4 regions of the Brochothrix thermosphacta DSM 20171 genome follow, and region 4 is predicted to be linked to each of the others. Evidence: riboswitches for the same ligand, from Rfam matches in the RefSeq annotation. Region 4 holds a riboswitch; each other region holds the start of a gene.
The links. Region 4 has a riboswitch for S-adenosylmethionine ahead of V6S17_RS02690 (methionine ABC transporter ATP-binding protein). Riboswitches for the same ligand answer to the same signal wherever they lie in the genome.
Positions count from the first base shown of each region.

Region 1: linked by a shared signal. The riboswitch ahead of V6S17_RS03940 (O-acetylhomoserine aminocarboxypropyltransferase/cysteine synthase family protein) and the one ahead of V6S17_RS02690 (methionine ABC transporter ATP-binding protein) in region 4 are both predicted to bind S-adenosylmethionine.
Region 2: linked by a shared signal. The riboswitch ahead of metK (methionine adenosyltransferase) and the one ahead of V6S17_RS02690 (methionine ABC transporter ATP-binding protein) in region 4 are both predicted to bind S-adenosylmethionine.
Region 3: linked by a shared signal. The riboswitch ahead of metE (5-methyltetrahydropteroyltriglutamate--homocysteine S-methyltransferase) and the one ahead of V6S17_RS02690 (methionine ABC transporter ATP-binding protein) in region 4 are both predicted to bind S-adenosylmethionine.

Region 1 covers NZ_CP145608.1:772,145-777,198, forward strand. The annotation lists gene buk (butyrate kinase) at 1-715, shown strand, start outside; gene V6S17_RS12660 (hypothetical protein) at 790-870, opposite strand; gene gndA (NADP-dependent phosphogluconate dehydrogenase) at 1,144-2,559, shown strand; SAM riboswitch class I at 3,121-3,221, shown strand; gene V6S17_RS03940 (O-acetylhomoserine aminocarboxypropyltransferase/cysteine synthase family protein) at 3,330-4,619, shown strand; gene V6S17_RS03945 (hypothetical protein) at 4,712-5,054, shown strand, end outside.
Region 2 covers NZ_CP145608.1:1,120,522-1,125,575, reverse strand. The annotation lists partial or broken gene V6S17_RS05795 (uracil-DNA glycosylase) at 1-43, opposite strand, end outside; gene metK (methionine adenosyltransferase) at 130-1,326, opposite strand; SAM riboswitch class I at 1,479-1,587, opposite strand; gene V6S17_RS05785 (NUDIX domain-containing protein) at 1,656-2,150, opposite strand; gene yidD (membrane protein insertion efficiency factor YidD) at 2,253-2,525, shown strand; gene V6S17_RS05775 (ATP-binding cassette domain-containing protein) at 2,842-3,459, opposite strand; gene V6S17_RS05770 (DUF1430 domain-containing protein) at 3,461-5,054, opposite strand, start outside.
Region 3 covers NZ_CP145608.1:2,121,755-2,126,808, forward strand. The annotation lists gene V6S17_RS10605 (class I SAM-dependent rRNA methyltransferase) at 1-343, opposite strand, end outside; gene V6S17_RS10610 (PTS transporter subunit IIC) at 447-1,508, opposite strand; SAM riboswitch class I at 1,763-1,872, shown strand; gene metE (5-methyltetrahydropteroyltriglutamate--homocysteine S-methyltransferase) at 2,002-4,287, shown strand; gene V6S17_RS10620 (aminotransferase class I/II-fold pyridoxal phosphate-dependent enzyme) at 4,308-5,054, shown strand, end outside.
Region 4 covers NZ_CP145608.1:507,241-512,294, reverse strand. The annotation lists gene V6S17_RS02705 (MetQ/NlpA family ABC transporter substrate-binding protein) at 153-977, opposite strand; gene V6S17_RS02700 (MetQ/NlpA family ABC transporter substrate-binding protein) at 1,170-1,985, opposite strand; gene V6S17_RS02695 (methionine ABC transporter permease) at 2,008-2,685, opposite strand; gene V6S17_RS02690 (methionine ABC transporter ATP-binding protein) at 2,682-3,704, opposite strand; SAM riboswitch class I at 3,798-3,904, opposite strand; gene V6S17_RS02685 (thioredoxin family protein) at 3,978-4,289, opposite strand; gene gcvH (glycine cleavage system protein GcvH) at 4,356-4,736, opposite strand; gene V6S17_RS02675 (arsenate reductase family protein) at 4,766-5,054, opposite strand, start outside.

The DNA of each region.
Region 1 (5,054 bases), 260 kb from region 4:
TACTTATGATCCACCCACAGTGGATGAATTGCAAGATGTGGCACGTGTATCGGGACACCCTGATTTTGTGCGACGCAGCTATTTTAATGCACTTAACCAAAAGGCTGTGGGACGCCATATTGCAAAAAAAATTGGAACAACCTATGAAGAAGCTAAATTCATCATTGTGCATTTGGGCTCAGCGGTATCTGTCGGCGCCCATGAAAATGGCAAAGTGATTGATGTTAACAATGGTTATTATGGAGAAGGACCTTTTAGTACTATCCGAACAGGATCATTGCCAATGGAAGCAGTGATGAAAAAATACATCGCATCACCAGAAGAAGTTAAAGAGTTACCGTTAATATTGAAACAAGGTGGTTTTTTAGGGTATTTGGGGACTGATTCTTTAACAGATGTTGAGTGGCGAATTGTTGAGGATGACCAGGAAGCAATTGCTATTTATGACGCGATGACTTATCAAATTGCAAAAGAAATTGGTGCATATGCAACAGTTCTTAAAGGGAATGTTGATGCTGTTATTCTTACGGGAGGGATGTCTATCAGTCCATTTCTAGTGAAAAAAATCAGTGAATATATCAAGTGGATTGCACCTATTCATATAGTGGAAGATCAACTAGAAATGCAAACTTTATCTCAAGTGGGTTTGCGTGTATTGAACAATGAAGAAGAAGTAATGATGTATACATCGTGTGACGCCAAAAGACATAAATAGGCTGTAGTGCAAATCTTAACAATTTAGTACATAAAAAAAGCTTGTCTTCCGCGTTAGAAGAAAAGCAATCGTTTTTAAAAGAAGAATAAAGCGCTACTTAAAAGTGACGAGGCAACAAGTACAAAAATTAATACATAGACAACAATTTTAACCATTTTATTTGATCCCAATTTAAAAACTCCTTTTTATCGATAGATAGTTATTCTCTACCTATTGTAACTAATAATATCAAAAAAATAAACCTAAACAATAAAATGAGAACAAACTGGGTATTAAACATTTAAATAGTGAGTTTTTTAAAGAATATCGGGTGTTGTATTATTGATGTAATAGTAATATTTTGATATGATGATACGGTAAGTCAATGTTAACATCGGGTTGTTAACATCGTATTCATAAAATTTATGAAATGGAAGGACGATTAAATCATGAGCAAACAAGAAATCGGTGTTATTGGAATGGGCGTTATGGGTAAAAACCTTGCGTTGAATATTGAAAGCAGAGGTCATTCGGTATCAATTTTTAACCGTTCAGCTTCAAAAACAGAAGATGTTATCAAAGATCACTCAGATAAAAATTTAGTACCTTTTTATACTGTAGAAGAGTTTGTAAACTCACTTGAATCACCACGTCGTATTCTTTTAATGGTACAAGCTGGCGATGCTACAGATAAAACAATCGATGCAGTTAAACCTTTCTTAAATAAAGGTGACATTCTTATCGATGGTGGTAATACATTCTATAAAGATACAATTCGACGCAACGCTGAATTAAGTGCAGAAGGCTTTAACTTTATCGGTACTGGTGTATCTGGTGGAGAAGAAGGTGCTTTAAAAGGACCTGCAATCATGCCTGGTGGACAAAAAGAAGCGTATGAATTAGTAGCACCTATTTTTGAAGAAATCGCAGCACGTGCTGAAGATGGCGAACCTTGCGTTGCCTATATCGGTGCTGATGGCGCGGGACATTACGTGAAAATGGTACATAATGGTATCGAGTATGGCGACATGCAATTAATTGCAGAAGCTTATGCGCTACTTAAACATCACGTAGGTCTTTCACATGATGAATTAGCAGATGTATTTGAAGACTGGAACCAAGGCGAATTAGATAGTTATTTAATTGATATCACAAAAGATATCTTGAAGAAAAAAGATGCTGAAACTGGTTTGCCGCTAGTTGACGTTATCTTGGATCGCGCTGGAAATAAAGGAACAGGTAAATGGACAAGCCAAAGTGCTTTAGATTTAGGAACACCATTACCGTTAATTACTGAATCTGTATTTGCACGTTATATTTCAGCTTTGAAAGAAGAACGTGTAGCAGCAAGTAAAGTATTAACAGGACCTGCTAAAACACCATTTACAGGTGATAAAGAAGCGGTTGTTGAAGCAGTACGTCGTGCACTTTACCTAAGTAAAATTGCATCATACGCACAAGGATTTGCTCAAATGCGTATGGCTTCAGATGAAAACAACTGGGACTTAAACTTTGGCGAAATCGCTAAACTTTTCCGTGCAGGTTGTATCATCCGTGCTCGTTTCTTACAAAAAATCACTGATGCTTTCAGTAAAGAACCAGAATTGAAAAATCTTTTCTTGGATCCATACTTTAAAGATATCGCTGACAACTATCAAGAAGCATTGCGTGATGTAGTAGCAACAGCAGTTAAAGCTGGTATTCCAGTACCAACATTCTCTGCAGCTATTTCTTATTACGATAGTTACCGTACAGAAACATTACCAGCTAACCTTATTCAAGCACAACGTGACTACTTTGGAGCTCACACATATGAACGTACTGATAAAGAAGGTACATTCCACACTGAATGGTTAGAAAAATAATAAAAGTATATTCTACCTTGTAAAACAATGATAAATTGTAATCTATCAAACATCCACTACTCTTTAGGCTAGAAATTTTAATCGTTATAGACTGATCCATGTCTATTTCTGATTTGAATTTCAGGTCTAGTAGTGGATTTTTTTGTAGCGTTATGAAATTTAGCAGGAGTGGTTTGGCTTTTACTGGATAATAATAAAAGTAAAACCAAACGTTCAGATCCAATAAAAACGAAAATAGCCCGTAGAATGGCAGGGATATTGTAGAAAAACTCTTTTTGACGCTTTTTGTCAGGAAGAGTTTTTTTGAGATTTAGTAGGAAGGTGGCTTTTGCAACAGCAGATAAAAACACGGCTAGCGCTATTATTAACTACTGATGAGTATTATTCCCTTTTTAAAAATTAAGTGAGTACCAATCGATAGTTTAGTTTAAAGCACAATGGAACACTTCGATTAAATAACTGAAAATTCAAACAAATACTTGACGTACGAATAAAGCATCAGTTATGATAGAAACAATTAAATAAATCGATTAATAAGATGACTGGCGTTATCTTTATTAATTCTTATCTAGAGTGGTGGAGGGACAGGCCCTATGAAACCCGACAACCAGCGTTTTGCGTATGGTGTTAATTCCTGCAGGTTTAAACCTGAAAGATGAGAGTTCAGCATTGTAAAAAGCTGCCTCTTTTAGAAGAGACGGCTTTTTTGTATTTAATGCACCTTCTCTACATAAGTTATTTGATTAATAACATTAAAAGGAGCGGTTAAAATGACAAAAGAACATCAGTTTCAATTCGAAACCTTACAAATCCATGCGGGGCAAGAACCCGATCCAACAACAGGGGCACGAGCTGTTCCAATTTATCAAACAACATCGTTCGTATTCAAAAATGCAGAAGAAGCAGCTGATTTCTTCCAGCTACGTAAGCCAGGTAATGTATACGGACGAATTATGAACCCAACACAAGATGTATTTGAACAGAGAATTGCACAATTAGAGGGTGGGACAGCTGCTTTGGCAACTGCTTCGGGCGCTTCAGCTATTTTTTATGCGATTTTAAATGTGGCTAACTCAGGTGATCATATTGTTGCAGCAAGCACATTATATGGTGGAACATACGAATTGTTTAAGTCAACGTTAAGTAAATTAGGAATCACTGTGAGTTTTGTAGATCCAGATGATAGCACTAATTTTGAGACAGCGATTAAACCTAATACAAAGGCAATATTTGCTGAAACAATAGGGAATCCGCGTATCAATGTGTTAGATATTGAAGCTGTAGCAGCTGTGGCTCATGCAAATGATATTCCACTTATCATTGATAACACATTTGGAACGCCCTATTTAATTCGCCCGTTTGATTTTGGAGCTGATATTGTTGTACACTCTGCAACTAAATTTATTGGAGGTCACGGGACAACCTTAGGCGGTATTTTAGTAGACAGTGGTAAATTTGATTGGCGAGCAAGTGGTAAGTTTCCCGACTTTACAACGCCTGATGAAAGTTATAGTGGGTTAGTATATGCTGATGTTCCGGACGTAGCCTTTGCTCTCAAAGCGCGTGTGCAATTATTGCGTAATACTGGAGCAGCAATTAGTCCGCAGAGTGCCTTTTATTTATTACAAGGATTAGAATCTTTATCATTGCGTGTAGAAAGACACGTGTCAAATGCTCGAGCGGTGGCAAACTATTTAAATGAGCATCCTGCTGTTGAATGGGTGAGTTATCCTGAATTAGACGGAAATCCTTATCAAGACTTGTCGAAAAAATATTTACCTAAAGGCGCTGGTTCAATCTTTACATTTGGAATTAAAGGTGGTGTGACAGCTGGAAAAACATTTATTGATAGCATAAAGTTATTTTCATTGCTTGCAAATGTTGGTGATTCTAAATCATTAGTTATTCATCCAGCAAGTACAACGCACTCTGAGCTATCAGAAGCAGATCAAGCTAAAGCTGGAATTACACCCGACCTAATACGTCTTTCTATTGGATTAGAAAATATAGATGATATCCTTTGGGATATTGAACAAGCGCTTGAAAAAACACAAAAGTAACCAATGAATCATCTTCTTGAAAATGCTGTAAGCTCTCAGTTGAATTTTTCTGTCAACAAGCCTATAGTGAAAGGGAAGAGGAGATGATGACTATGATCAATATTGTATCGGTACTTTTTAACCGAAACACAGAAAGTGAAAATGCATTATCCGATTTACGCAGCAGTATGGCAGGTTTTAGTGTCCTAACTGCAGTTGTGCTAAAAAAAACAGCCACAGGTATTTCTCGATATGATGGCTTCAACGTTGATAAAACAGATGATAGTTGGTCCACCGGAGGTTTAATTGGTGGGATTTTTGAAATTATTGACGGTCCATTAGGGGCATTATTAGGACCAGATTTAGGTCCATTAATGGGAAGTGCGTCGATTGACGATAAAACGATCGTTGAAGCAATTAATAATAACCTTGCATTAAACCAAAATGCACTCTTGT
Region 2 (5,054 bases), 610 kb from region 4:
AAACGGTCTGCCAATAACCTGACAACTGCTGTTGCTCAAACATTTAACGTCAGCTTCCTTTCGCTTTAAACATCAAAAATCTCTGACCACAACAACACTAAATCATGTGCGTGACAGAGATTTTAAATTTTATTTCAGTGCATCTTTCAACGCTGTAATACGATCTGTTTTCTCCCATGGTAAATCAAGATCTAAACGACCAAAGTGTCCGTAAGCTGCCGTTTGGCGGTAGATTGGACGACGAAGATCAAGCATTTTAATAATACCTGCTGGTCGTAAATCAAATGTTGCATTCACGGCATCGATTAACTCATCTTCAGAGTATGAACTTGTTCCGAAAGCATTAACTGAAATTGATACAGGTTTTGCGACACCAATTGCATAGGCAATTTGTACTTCTACCTTATCAGCCAAACCAGCTGCTACGATGTTTTTAGCAACGTAACGTGCAGCATAAGCACCTGAACGGTCAACTTTTGTAGCATCTTTCCCAGAAAAAGCACCACCACCGTGACGAGCATAACCACCGTAAGTGTCGACAATAATTTTACGTCCTGTTAAACCACAATCACCTTGTGGTCCACCGATAACGAATCGACCAGTCGGGTTGATGAAATATTTTGTTTCATCGTCAAGTAATGCTGCAGGAATCACTTCGTCAATAACGAGTTTACGCATGTCTTCATGGATGGTTGATTGCTCTACATCAGGATGATGTTGAGTTGAAATAACAATGGTATCTACACGTGCAGGTGTACCATCTTCGTTATATTCAACCGTTACTTGTGTTTTTGAGTCTGGTCGTAAATAATCAACAATGTTTTCTTTACGCAATTTTGCAACGCGGCGTGCTAATGCATGTGCTAATGAAATCGGCAACGGCATCAATTCTTCTGTTTCGTTAGTTGCAAACCCAAACATCAAACCTTGATCGCCTGCTCCAATTGCATCAATATCTTCTTCAACAATTTCGCCATCACGACTCTCTAACGCAACATCTACACCTTGTGCAATATCACTCGATTGTTCATCGATTGCTGTCAATACAGAACACGTTGACGCATCAAAGCCGTACTTCGCTCTTGTGTAACCAATCTCACGGATTGTTTGACGAACGACTGCAGGAATATCAACGTAAGTGCTCGTTGAAATTTCACCTGCGACTAAAACGATTCCTGTTGTTACTGTTGTTTCGCAGGCAACACGTGCCATTGGGTCTTTCTCTAACATCGCATCCAAAATTGCATCTGAAATTTGATCTGCCATTTTGTCTGGATGTCCTTCACTTACAGATTCTGATGTGAAAAGACGACGGTTTTTTGTCATGTTAAATCCTCCATTTTTTATCATGCATCGATTTAGAAACGCTATAACCTCTTATGCAATCGTAAAAAAGTGGCAATAAACTGCATTAAAAAACCTTTTCTCACTAAAAAGAGAAAAGGTCCTAATAGCATACTTATAGCTATACCTTTTTTCTCTTATCGCTCAAGATACCTTTGTATCTTGCCACAGGTTAGCACCTTACACCTTAGTGTAGGCTGCTGGGTTTCATAGGGCCAGTCCCTCAACCACTCTTGATAAGATTCATAATTGTTTCATCATGATATATTTTGATTATCTCAAACAAACCTTGTCTTGTCAATGAAATTAGACTAATGTTTGATGATTTCCTTCGCTTTATTCCAAAGTAATTCCATTCCGGCATCTTTCATATAAAAACTCAATGAAGAGGTCTCCAATTGAAGGTATTCTGCTTCTGTTAATAAGTGCACACCGCTCGTTTCATAGTCTTCAGGCAGTGGTGCTTCTTCGTATGTTGCCATCTCTATTAAAAAAGCGCGTTTAATCACTCGACCACGTTTTTTATCTTGAAACTCGTAATCAGCTAAAAAGGTCCATTTATCTTCACTTTTCAGATGCACACCTGTCTCTTCCCATAATTCACGGACAACAGCTTGCTCGACAGTTTCATCAGGATCTATTTTTCCTCCGGGAAACTCAATTCCACGAACGATATTTTCAGTCATAAGCCAATGACCTGTTTTAATGTAAGGTATCACTAAAATATCTTTCACATCAGTGCCTAATTGGTTTTTTTCGAAAGTCATTTGTACTTTTCCACCTGTTAAATCAGTATATTCTATCATAGTTCATTCCCCTTTTTCTTCAATCAGCAATCATATCTAGCGTCTTACACCGTATTTTAGTATACAATGGAGCTAGATGAATTAATTGAAAGGTTGATTGTTTTGAAACAGATATTATTGTTCCTTATTAAGTGTTATCGCAAGTTAATATCACCCTTGTTCCCACCTAGCTGTCGTTTTTATCCGACTTGTTCAACTTATGGATTAGAATCCATTGAAAAATTCGGTGCCTTTAAGGGTAGTTATCTTGCCATAAAACGAATACTTAAGTGCCATCCTTTTCATCCTGGCGGAGTTGACATGGTGCCAGATGAATTTTCACTCCGTACGAAAAAAGCACATGATCATCATTCGTGTGATCACACACATAAATAATTTCTACCACTGTTCATTATAACAAAGTTTTTTAAATGTGCTAATATTTGATTCTTTTTTGTAAGAATAAAGCCTTTTTATAGCTTTACTTAGGTGTTATGGTAGTATCTCTCGTAAAGAAATAGGCGTAAGTGAAAATTTAATCCTATCATACAAAAAAAAGAGAGTGCAGGATTAATCTGCACTCTTTTTTATTTTTTTCTAATTGTTATATAGCTATCTGATAAGAATGTTGGATTGTATATTAACAGATTGATAGTAGAATAACGGCACTGAATGATTTAAACAGCTATTATTAATAGTTACCGGTTAAACACTATAAATGAACTGTTTTTGTCGCCAATTTTGCCATGTATGAGTCATGAGTAACTAATACAATTGTGCAACCTTTTGTATGCAAGTCTTTTAAGAGCTTAAATACAAGTTCACGATTTGCTTCATCCAAGTTACCTGTCGGCTCATCTGCAAATAACCAACGCGTTTTTTTAGCAATCACCCGAGCCAAAGCAACACGTTGCTGTTGTCCACCACTTAACTCATAAATGTGTTGTTTCTCATAATTTTTCAATCCCACTTTTGCTAAAGCACTTGAAATAATTTGTGAGTGTTGTTGTTTACCCTTTTTTGCAAGTGCGATACTGATATTAGCAGCAACTGTTTCTTCTTCAATTAAGCCATAATTTTGAAATAAATAAGCATATGAATCACGTTTCAACTGTCGCGTTGCTCGACGAGACAAATTCATTTCCCCATTATGTTTGAGTATTCCGCTACTCGGTGCTTCCAACAACGATAAAATATTCAACAAGGTTGTTTTTCCTGAACCGCTTCTTCCTGTTATGACTACAAAGTCGCCTTCTTCTATTATTAACGATAACGGTTGTAATACAACCTTGTTACCGAATTTTTTTGTTAATTTTTGCGTTTCAATCACATTAACTCCCCCTCTTTAAACTTTTAGCTAATTGACGTTTTTCAAACAAACGATGGAAGCCATAGACTAAAGCAAATTCAAGCATAACGTAGCATAAAAAACTACATATTATGACCATTTTAGTTGTTAACAACAAGACAGCAAACAATAAACCATTTAAGATAATAAGCAACCTTAAAAACGGGTAGTGCATCTTCCAATAATTGTAGCCGTGACAATACGTAATGACAATTCTGCGCTGGTATCTCCTAAAATAAAGTGCCGTTAGCGTATACGTTAATAGTAGTGAACTGCCGATAAGCAGCCCTAAAAAGAGCGCTAATTTCGCTTTATTTTCATTCAAAAGTTGAATTATAAAGCCTTTACGATTATAAACCGAAGCGACACTACGAACCAATCCTTCTGTTTTAGATTTTTGAATCGCTGGAAAAATGGTGGCATAGGGGTCACCTTTTGCTTCAAAATAGACGTTGCCAGAAAAATACCAACTGTAATCTAACGGAGTTATATTACCTGTTTCAATTGTGGCAAAGGCATTCGGAAGCAATAGTGGGATACCATTACCATACGAAAAATAGTCGTTGTCATCGTCAATGTAAATTAAATTCACACTTAAATCAGCCGCTTTCTCAGTCGTTCGTGGTAAATCTAAAAAATCATTGTAATAATCCATCACATCAATTCGACTCGACACAAAATCTTCTAAAAAAATCTTTTTGATTTCTGCTTCGCGCACTTTAAACTTTTGTGGTACAAGTACGTTTCGCACTCGTTTATCCCAATTGACTGCTGCAACAATATCTTCATACTGAATACTCCCTTTAAGCGGATGTCGTTTCAAATAGTTAAGATCAAGTATCACTTTACGTTCATCTGGATTAATAAGACTGACATCTTTTTCTGCTAAAAAGGCTTTTTCATCAACACCATCGTCAAGTTTAAAATCATTGGACGCCATTAAATAGCCACCTAGTGGTTGCATTGCTTCATACAGTTTTTTTAATTTTTGCCCACTTTTTGCACTAATAGCACGATTTTCTTGCCCAACATAACTTTGCTCTGGTGTATAAATACCGCGCATTTTCTTCCAATCAGCTGTTTCTTCTAAAGCAGATGTTAACATTGCTTGATTACTGACGTATACATGCACGAGCCCAGCAATTAAAGTTAAAAAACAAATTTTCAAACACAGATAAAGGATAAAAAGTCTCTTTACTGGACGTTTTCCTTTGACACTATCTAAGGCTTGTTTATCGAATAACACGGTTAAACCAATGATTACTATACTACTGAATAAAATAAGAACTGCGGTGAAACTAACGATTAGTAACACTTTATCGATAAATACGCTACCGGATTGGCTAAATTGCCACACAACGATAAAACATAATGCTACCAAGAAACTATACAACAAAGGTCCACGTAAACGTTTGATACCATACCACCAAATCTTGCCTTTTGCGTAACCTTGCAAACTTAAAAGATAGCGTGTTCGTTGTTGTAAAAAGCCATCATGTAGCAGCACAACACATAACGCTATGCTAACCAACAAGTTGAGCAATACCCAATCCCACTGCTGTGATAAATGCTGTAAC
Region 3 (5,054 bases), 950 kb from region 4:
AATCAATTGTTAAACCACCAATGCCATCACTAATACCATTAAAGACACGGAAAGCTGTCGTTTCTTCAGATTTGAATAACATTTCTCTTTTATCTACTGCTGCTCTAACTTTGCCTAAAATAAAAGCATAATCGAATACTTGGTTCTGTTTATTAGATATAACCCAACCGATACCTTTATTTTGCTTACCTACAAGCGCAGTTGCGACATAATGTTTTTTTTCATCCATTAATTCTACAACAGCACCTTCTTCTTTAGGTACTTTGTTATAGAACATTTCTTTCGTTAACAATGGTGTTCCACTGTTAATATTACTCACTGCCCATTTCTTAATTTCATACATTAACGCATTCCGTCCTTTTTTTTATTGACTTATAGCTATCATACCCTAAATACACATAGAACACTAGCAAGTTAACAAAAATGAAAAGGACTAAACACCTTTATTACATGACCTCCATCTTAAGATCTTTACGGTTAACCCACTTCAATTTCAACATCACTTGATGAACAATAAATGTAATAATAGCTGGAAGTACAATCCCCATTAATAGATAGACAAAGAAATCATTATTACCTTGTTTCCCCCAAATAGCTATTGGAGCAATCAATGAGTTTAAACCCAGACCCGCTAACTCATAGCTCGTCTTAAAATGAAAGACGGTTGTCGCTATAGGTGCACAAATAATAGAGGCCAAAAATGGACCAGCTACTAGTTGTGGATGTTTGATAAGATTTGGAAATTGTACTTTTGGAGTAATTAATCCTTGTGCAAGATTACCACCTAAATCATTTTGTCGGAAAGACATTACCGTAAATCCAACAAATTGTGCTGTACAACCTATCAATGCAGCAGCTGATGATACTGGGTCTAATTGTAATGCAATTGCCAGTGCTGCTGAAGATGCTGGCGTCATTAACAAAATACTCCAGACTAACGCTATAACACTTGAACCAAATAGTGGAGACACAGTAATTGATTGTGCCATAAAACCACTTAAATCGACTAAAAGTGGTGTAGTTACTGCTGCTAGACCTAATCCGGCTACGCCCCCCACAACAACTGCAACAAAAGGAATAAATACCATATCTAAAATCGTTTTACCTGTTAACCATAAACCCACTAACGTTGCAATTATCCCTGCTAAAACTGCTGATATTGGTTGCCCTGAGACGAAGACCAAACCTACTCCACCTGTTGCAGCATTGGCACCTTCCACAAAATGTACGGCAGCACCACCTACTGTTGCTGCAATCATTGAACTAAATACCACTAATGTATTTCCCTTAAGTTGATAAGCGATTGCCACACCAAATGCTGGTGCTAATAGTGACTTAGCGATTGTTCCGATACCAATAAAAGCTGGCCAATTAAGAAAACCACCTATCGTTTCAATTAATAAACCAATTCCTAACATTACTAAAACAGCGTTAGCTACTCCCGCCGATACACGATAAACATAATCGATAAAACGCATATTTTCTTCTTTCATTGTTTCTGTTTTCATAAAAAAACACTCTCCCTTTAAATGAATTATCTGACAATTCCGATAATATGCTTTTTAGTATACTCCTATTTGCATTAGTAATATAGACCTTTTTACAATTGGAAACACTTACATTGATATCACTTTTTTATGATTGCCTTATTACTAATCTATTTTTAATATTGGTAACATTTAGAATATTCTAAATTATTGTTGACTTCTGAAAATAACAAGTGTAATATCAGTATCAATAACATTCACAAATTCATATACAACTCTTATTACGAGTGGTTGAGGGACTGGCCCTATGACACCCGGCAACCTTTCATTTCGATGAAAAGGTGCTAAATCCTGCAAGGAATCTTTTTTCCTTGAAAAATGAGAGAAATCGAGCACATCATTTATTGCAGCTACGATTCGCCTCTCTATAGTTTTTTATAGAGAGGCTTTTCTTTTGGGACGGGGTTTGTTAATTGAAGTGAGGTTATCATTATAAATTGGAGAGGAATTGATCATTATGACAGTCAAAAGTTCAAGTTTAGGATACCCACGTTTAGGAGAAAAAAGAGAATGGAAGCGCGCGTTAGAAAGCTATTGGAATGATGGTTCATCGAAAGAAGAGTTACTTGCAACAACTAAAGAATTGCGTTTAGCAAGTTTACAAAAACAGGCGGATGCAGGTATTGATAAAATTCCATCGGGAGATTTTTCACTATATGATCATGTTTTAGATACTTCAGTGACATTGGGAATTGTTCCTGAACGTTTCAAATATACAGATGGTGAAGTTCCATTAGAAACTTACTTTGCAATTGCCCGTGGTAACAAAGATGCCGTTGCTTCTGAAATGACTAAATGGTTCAATACAAATTATCATTACATCGTACCTGAATTAGACAATGCAAGACCTCAATTAACTTTTAATCGCCCCTTATTTTATTATAACGAAGCAAAAAATGAGTTAGGTTTAGAAACTAAACCCGTTATACTTGGCCCCATTTCATACTTAAAACTTGCAAAAGGTTATGAAGAAGATCAATTTGAAACACTGCTTACTGCTCTTATTCCTGTCTATGTACAGATTTTCGCTGAATTAGAAGCTGCTGGTGTTCAAACAGTTCAATTAGACGAGCCTTATTTAGTGCTTCTTACAGATAAAAAAGAATTGAACTATTACAAAAAATCTATCGCTGCTTTCAAAGAGGCTGCCCCATCAATTCAATTGATTTTACAAACATATTTCGAACGCTTAGATCATTACGAAGCGATATTAGAATTACCAGCAGACGGTTTTGGGATTGATTTTGTGGCAGATCACGGTGATAACTTACGTTCACTTTTACAATTTGGTTTCCCAAAAGATAAGATATTAGCTGCTGGAATTATTGATGGACGTAATGTATGGCGTTCTAATCTTAAAGATAAATTAGCCTTACTGACTTTAATTCAAGCAAACGTTCCTGCTGAACGACTTATTATTCAACCTTCATCATCACTATTACATGTACCAATTACAGTCGCACATGAAACCACCTTCGAAAAAACATTAGTAAACGGCTTAGCTTTTGCTGATGAAAAATTACATGAAATTGTTCTATTAACAAAGGCTGTTCGTGATGGTGTATCATCTATTCAAACAGAATTGGATGATAGTTTTGAAAAATACACAGCGTTACAAAAAGCTGACTTTAGAAATAATCAAACGGTTGAAGCTGAATTAACTAGCATCCAAGGTGAAGAAGTTAATCGTGCGCTTCCTTACGCTGAAAGAATTTTATTACAACATGAAGCACTTAATTTGCCACTATTACCTACAACTTCAATTGGTAGTTTCCCGCAATCAGCTGTTGTCCGTCAAAAACGTGCGGCTTGGAAAAAAGGTAATCTCACAGAAGCTGACTACCGTTCATTCATTAAAGAAGAAACTGAACGTTGGATTGATATTCAAGAAGGTCTTGATTTAGATGTTTTAGTTCATGGTGAATTTGAACGTACTGACATGGTTGAATACTTTGGTCAACAATTAAGCGGCTTCCAAGCAAGTACATTTGGTTGGGTACAATCATATGGTTCTCGCGCAGTGCGTCCACCACTCATCTTTGGTGACATTGCCTTCGAAAAAGAAATGACTGTTGAAGAAACCGTTTATGCACAATCCCTAACTGAGAAACCAGTCAAAGGAATGTTAACAGCTCCTATCACAATTTTAAACTGGTCTTTTGTTCGTGATGACATCACGGTAGATAAAGTTGCCAACCAAATTGGTTTAGCATTACGTAAAGAAGTACTCGCATTAGAAAAAGCTGGTATTGGTATCATCCAAATCGATGAGCCTGCTTTAAGAGAAGGGTTACCTTTGAAAGAAGAACGATGGAAAAAGTATTTAGATGCTTCTGTTTATGCTTTTAAATTAACTACTGCTGGTGTTAAAAACGAAACACAGATTCATACACATATGTGTTACGCCGAATTTGACGACATCATTGATACTATCTCAGCCCTAGATGCAGATGTTATTTCAATTGAAACATCACGAAGTCATGGTGATATCATCGAAGCATTTGAAGTCCACACTTATGACAAAGAAATCGGGTTAGGTGTTTATGATATTCATAGCCCTCGGGTTCCTACTGCGGAAGAAATCAAACAAAATATCTCTCGTGCATTGCAAGTGTTTCCACCTGAACAATTCTGGATTAACCCTGACTGTGGTCTTAAAACACGTCATGAATCTGAAACAATCGATGCGTTAAAAACAATGGTCGATGTTACAAAAGAAATTAGAAAAGCCTATAACTAATACTCACGGAGGCGATATCAATGGGACATCACATCGACACTTTTTTAGCTCAGATTGGTAATAGAAATGACGAAAAAACAGGTGCAATTACAACACCGATTTACTTATCTTCAACATATGCCCATCCTGCATTAGGAGAATCAACGGGCTTTGATTATACAAGGACTGCGAACCCCACACGTTCTGTCGTTGAGGAAGCTTTAGCTAAACTGGAGGGCGGCTCATTTGCCGTCGCTACTAGTTCTGGCATGGCAGCTATTCAACTCGTTATGTCATTGTTTAAAACAGGCGATCATATCATCACTTCACATCACTCTTATGGTGGTAGTTTACGCTATTTTGATTTATTAACAGCTCAACAAGGTATAACCTTTAGCTTTTGGGATGATTTGAACAGTGATATATCTGCATTGATTACTCCTGAAACGAAAGCAATTTGGATTGAAACACCCACCAACCCTTTAATGTTGGAATTAGACATCGCTGCGATTGCTAAAATTGCGCATAAACACGATATATTAGTTTGTGTCGATAACACATTTTATACACCACTATTACAACAACCGCTTCAACTTGGGGCAGATATCGTTGTTCATAGTGCAACTAAATATTTATCCGGGCATAACGATGTCCTAGCAGGGGCTGTCATTTGTAATGACGATGCCTTAGCGAAAACACTAGGCGCTAACCTCAATACAACAGGTGCTACACTGGCACCTTTTGATTGTTTTTTACTCATCCGTGGACTCAAAACATTAGCTTTAAGA
Region 4 (5,054 bases):
TTGTAACAAAATTACAAATTATTGTATGCCTTTATGCGTTTATATTTTTCCTGATTGAAAGTGACTGCTAGTTTCAAAAAAATTTACTGTATTGCTAATACACAAAAGAACCATCGTGACAGCTTAAACTGCAACAGATGGTTCTGTTTCATTTATTTAACGGGTAATACAGCACCTTTATACTTCTCAGTAATAAAATCTTGAATTTCTTTTGAATGTAATACTTTAACTAATTTTTTAATTGCTGGTTTATTTTCATCTTCTTTTTTCACGGCAATAATATTTGCGTAAGGTGAATCAGAGTCTTCTAAAATAAGTGCATCATCTTTAGGTTTTAGCCCTGCATCTAAAGCGTAGTTCGTGTTGATGGCATAAAGATCAGCTTCATCATTTTGGTAAGCTTTCGCTAATAAACCAGGATCGATTTGGTTAAGGAATTTCAATTTTTTAACGTTATCAATATCTTTTAATGTTGCATTAACTTTGTTATCAACTGAATCCTTAATTTTAACTAAACCTTTTTTCTCTAAAAGCATTAAGATACGACCGTGTTCAGCTACGTTGTTACTGATTAAAATTGTTGACCCTTCTTTAACATCACCAACTGATTTGTATTTAGATGAATAAATACCAAAAGGTTCGATGTGAATTTTACCTGCATTAACTAAATCAGTTTTATTTTCTTTATTTGATAAATCTAAAAACGGAATGTGTTGGAAATAGTTCGCATCTATTTCGCCATCCGCCAAATTTTTGTTTGGTAAAATGTAATCTTGATATTTCTTAATATCCAATTTCACGCCTTCTTTTTCAAGAATAGGTTTTGCCTTCTCTAAAATTTCTGCATGCGGTACATTAGATGCTCCAATTACCAATGTCGTCTCTTTTTCTTTGTCTTTACCCGCTTCACTATTTCCACATGCTGCCAATACCACTAACAAAATAACACTTACTAACCCCAAAATAATCTTTTTCATTTTCATTTCCCCCTTTTATTGTTTTCCCAATCAAACTATCCGAATATTCAATCTTTTTGACTTTGTAAAAATTTTATATAAAACAGAGCGAGACATAGTATTGCCTCGCTCTATTCAATAGTTCTTGTACCCGGCGATATACTAGACAAACAAGCTGTAATAACATAGATTACTCTCTATTAAATCTGATAGTTAGTTTGTCGGTAGTACTGCACCATTGTATTTATCTTCGATGAATTTTTGAATTTCTTTTGAATGTAATACATCAATCAACTTTTTGATATTTTTATTGTTCTTATCTTCTTTACGAATAGCAACGATATTAGCATACGGCGAATCTGAATCCTCTAAGATAAGCGCATCTTTTTGGGGATTTAATCCAGCATCAATTGCATAGTTGGTATTAATAGCATATAAGTCTGCTTCATTATTTTTATAGGCTTGTGCCAATAAACCTGGGTCAATTTGATTTAAGAATTTTAATTTTTTAACATTATCAATATCATTGATAGTTGCTGTTACTTTATCTTTCACAGAGTCTTTAATTTTAACAAGACCTTCTTTTTCTAATAACATTAAGATACGACCTTGATCAGCTGTACTGTTACTAATAAGGATAGTTGATCCTTCTTTAATATCTGAAACTTTTTTATATTTTTCTGAATAAATACCGAACGGTTCGATATGAATTTTACCAGCGTTGATTAAATCTGTTTTGTTGTCTTTATTATATTGGTCTAAGTATGGGATATGTTGGAAGTAGTTCGCATCCAATTCGCCATCAGCTAGATTTTTGTTTGGTAAAATATAATCTTGGTATTTTTTAATTTCTAAATCAATGCCTTCTTTTTTAAGGATAGGTTTTGCTTTTTCTAGAATCTCTGCATGAGGAACGTTAGATGCCCCCACCACTAATTTTGTCTCTTTATCCTTTGCATCATTGCTGCCACAAGCTGCTAAAGTTAAAACGATTGCTGCTGTTAATAGTCCAAAAATAATTTTTTTCATAAGTTACTCTCCCTTTTATATGTTATCGTTTATCAATTTTGTTAGTGGCACGATCGCCAATAAATTGGATGATGAAAACTAAAATTAAAATAATGACTGTTGCGACGAATGTTACATCATTTTGAGAACGTTGAAAACCAGTGAAGTAAGCCATGTTTCCTAATCCACCTGCACCAACTACACCAGCCATTGCGGTATAACCAATTAATGAAATCGTCGTCACTGTCAAACCTGAAATAATTGCAGGAAGCGCTTCTGGCAATAGTACTTTACGAATGATCGTAAATGTACTGGCACCCATCGCACGACTTGCTTCTATTACACCTTTATCAATTTCTACAAAGGCAATTTCAACGAGACGAGCGTAAAATGGTGCTGCTGAAATAATTAAAGCTGGTAATGCACCAGCGGTTCCTATAACAGAACCTATCAAAACTTTTGTAAATGGCATGATAAGCACAATTAAAATAATAAATGGAATCGAACGGAAAATATTAACGAAAGCTGCTGACACACCATTGATACTTTTAATGATTAAATTGTCTTGATCACGTGTTAAGAATAGCAACAACGCGAGTAAAATACCGAGAACAAAAATAAATACAATTGAAATCACTGTCATAATAAGCGTTTCCTGCGTCGCGGTCCAAACTTCAGGCCATATTACATTAGGAAACCATTTTACTAATAAATCTTTCATGAACGAATCACTTCCATTCTAACGTCAATCTCTTCAAGGTACGCTTTTGTTTGTGTTATCTGTTCTTGTTCTGCAACAATTTGGATAAATAAGAACCCATATGAACCATTTTGTGTTTGTGTGATTGACCCATGTAATATACTAATATCAAGGTTGAATTTTTTAGATAAATCGGTAATAATCGGTTGAGTTGCCTGTGAAGCATTAAACACGAGACGTGCTAACAACCCTGTTGGGTAAGTCTCAATAAGGAGTTGTTCCACCTCTTCAGTCGCTGTATCATCTGTTGCTTGTGAAACAAAACGACGAGTAATTTCTTGTTGTGGTGTTTGAAAAACAGATAATACATCCCCTAATTCAACTACTTCTCCGCCTTCCATAACCGCTACACGATTACAAATCTTACGGATAACAGGCATCTCATGGGTAATCAAGATGATTGTAAGTCCCAAGCGCTTATTAATATCTGTCAGTAAATTTAAAACTTCACTTGTTGTTTGTGGATCTAAAGCACTTGTAGCTTCATCGCAAAGTAACACATCAGGATCATTTGCTAAAGCTCTTGCAATACCAACACGTTGTTTCTGTCCCCCACTCAGTTGAGAAGGATATGATTTATCACGTCCATCCAAGCCTACAAGGTGAATGAGTTCTGCGACACGTCGTTCACGTTCAGCTTTCTTGACACCAGCAATTTCTAGTGGAAAAGCAATGTTTTCAGCTACTGTTCGTGACCATAATAAGTTAAAATGTTGGAAGATCATTCCAATTTTTTGTCGAGCTGCACGTAATGCTGCACCTTTGACATCAGAAATCATGACATCATTGATATGAATAGCACCTTGTGTCGGTGCTTCCAATCCATTAAACATTCTAATAAGAGTACTTTTACCCGCACCAGAATAACCAATGATTCCGAAGATTTCACCTTCATTAATTTCTAAATTAACGTCTTTAACTGCATTGACTGCACCATTTCGTGTTTCGAATGTTTTACTGACATTATCTAATTTAATCATTCACTTCAACCTCTCTTTAACCTTCTTTAAGCATAAAAAAACATCTTTCTGAAATTCAGAAAGATGTGAAACGTCTACAAAGGAATAGCCCGCTTCTCATCTTTCTAAGTAATCACTTACTTAGCTTGATTTAGCACCGTCCACTCTCATGGGGTTGCTGGGTTTCGTCGGGCAAGTCCCTCCACCACTCTTGATAAGAAATATCATATAAAGTTATACTTGTTAATAGTTATTATAGGCGGAATAATAGCACAAGTCAATTCCTTTTTTGCTTTAATTTCGAAGTTTTTCTAATCCTTCGTAAATACGAGTAACATTATCAATGGCAGATAACCTTTCACCCGCCATATCGTCACTAAAAACATAGATACTCGGCACACTTTTTATCTCATATTTAGCTATCACTTCTGGTAAATAATTGACATTCATTTTTACAATTTGCACTTCTGGCATTGCCGCTTCAGCAAAATGTAAATACCGTTCAACCAACTGGCACCCACCGCACATTGGTGTATAAAACAGCACCGCAAACGCACTTTTTGAAAGTATCGCTGCTTTAAATTCAGTCGTAGACCATTCTTTCATAATTATTAACTCCCTTAATATAAAAAAACGCAATGATGAACCTCATCATGCGTTTTTAATGACTAACTATTCTTTGATAAATGCTTCGTACTCTTCATAACTTAACAACGCATTATATTCTGCTTCATCTACATCTGTAAATTCAACAATCCAACCTTCGTTATAAGGATCTTGGTTAACTGTTTCTGGTTCATCTTCTAATTTTTCATTGACAGAAACAACTTTCCCACCAATAGGAGCATAGAGTTCAGAGACTGTTTTAACGGATTCAACACTACCAAATGAATCACCTTTTGCTAAGACATCATCAACTTCTGGTACTTCAACAAAAACAATATCACCTAACTCATCTTGTGCATGTAATGAAATTCCCACAAAATAATTAGCACCGTCTTTTTTTACCCATTCGTGTTCTTCAGTGTACTTGAATGATTGATAATCTGTCATAATAAAAAACTCCCTTTATCTATTTATTTTTAGTTCCAATAATTCTCATAATTATCTTCTTTGAATCCAAGTGTTATTTTTTCATCATCAAAGGCTAATGGACGTTTAATCAACATGCCATCTGTTGCTAAAAGTGCAAAAATATCATCATCTGTCATTTGATCAACTTTATCTTTCAAACCCAGTTCACGGTATTTTTGTCCACTTGTGTTAAAAAAGCGTTTAATCGGTAGCTTACTTTTTTTGTAAACCTCTTTTAATTCAGATGCTGTGGGTGTATTTTCAACGATATTCACCGATTCGAAGGGCACCTCGTTA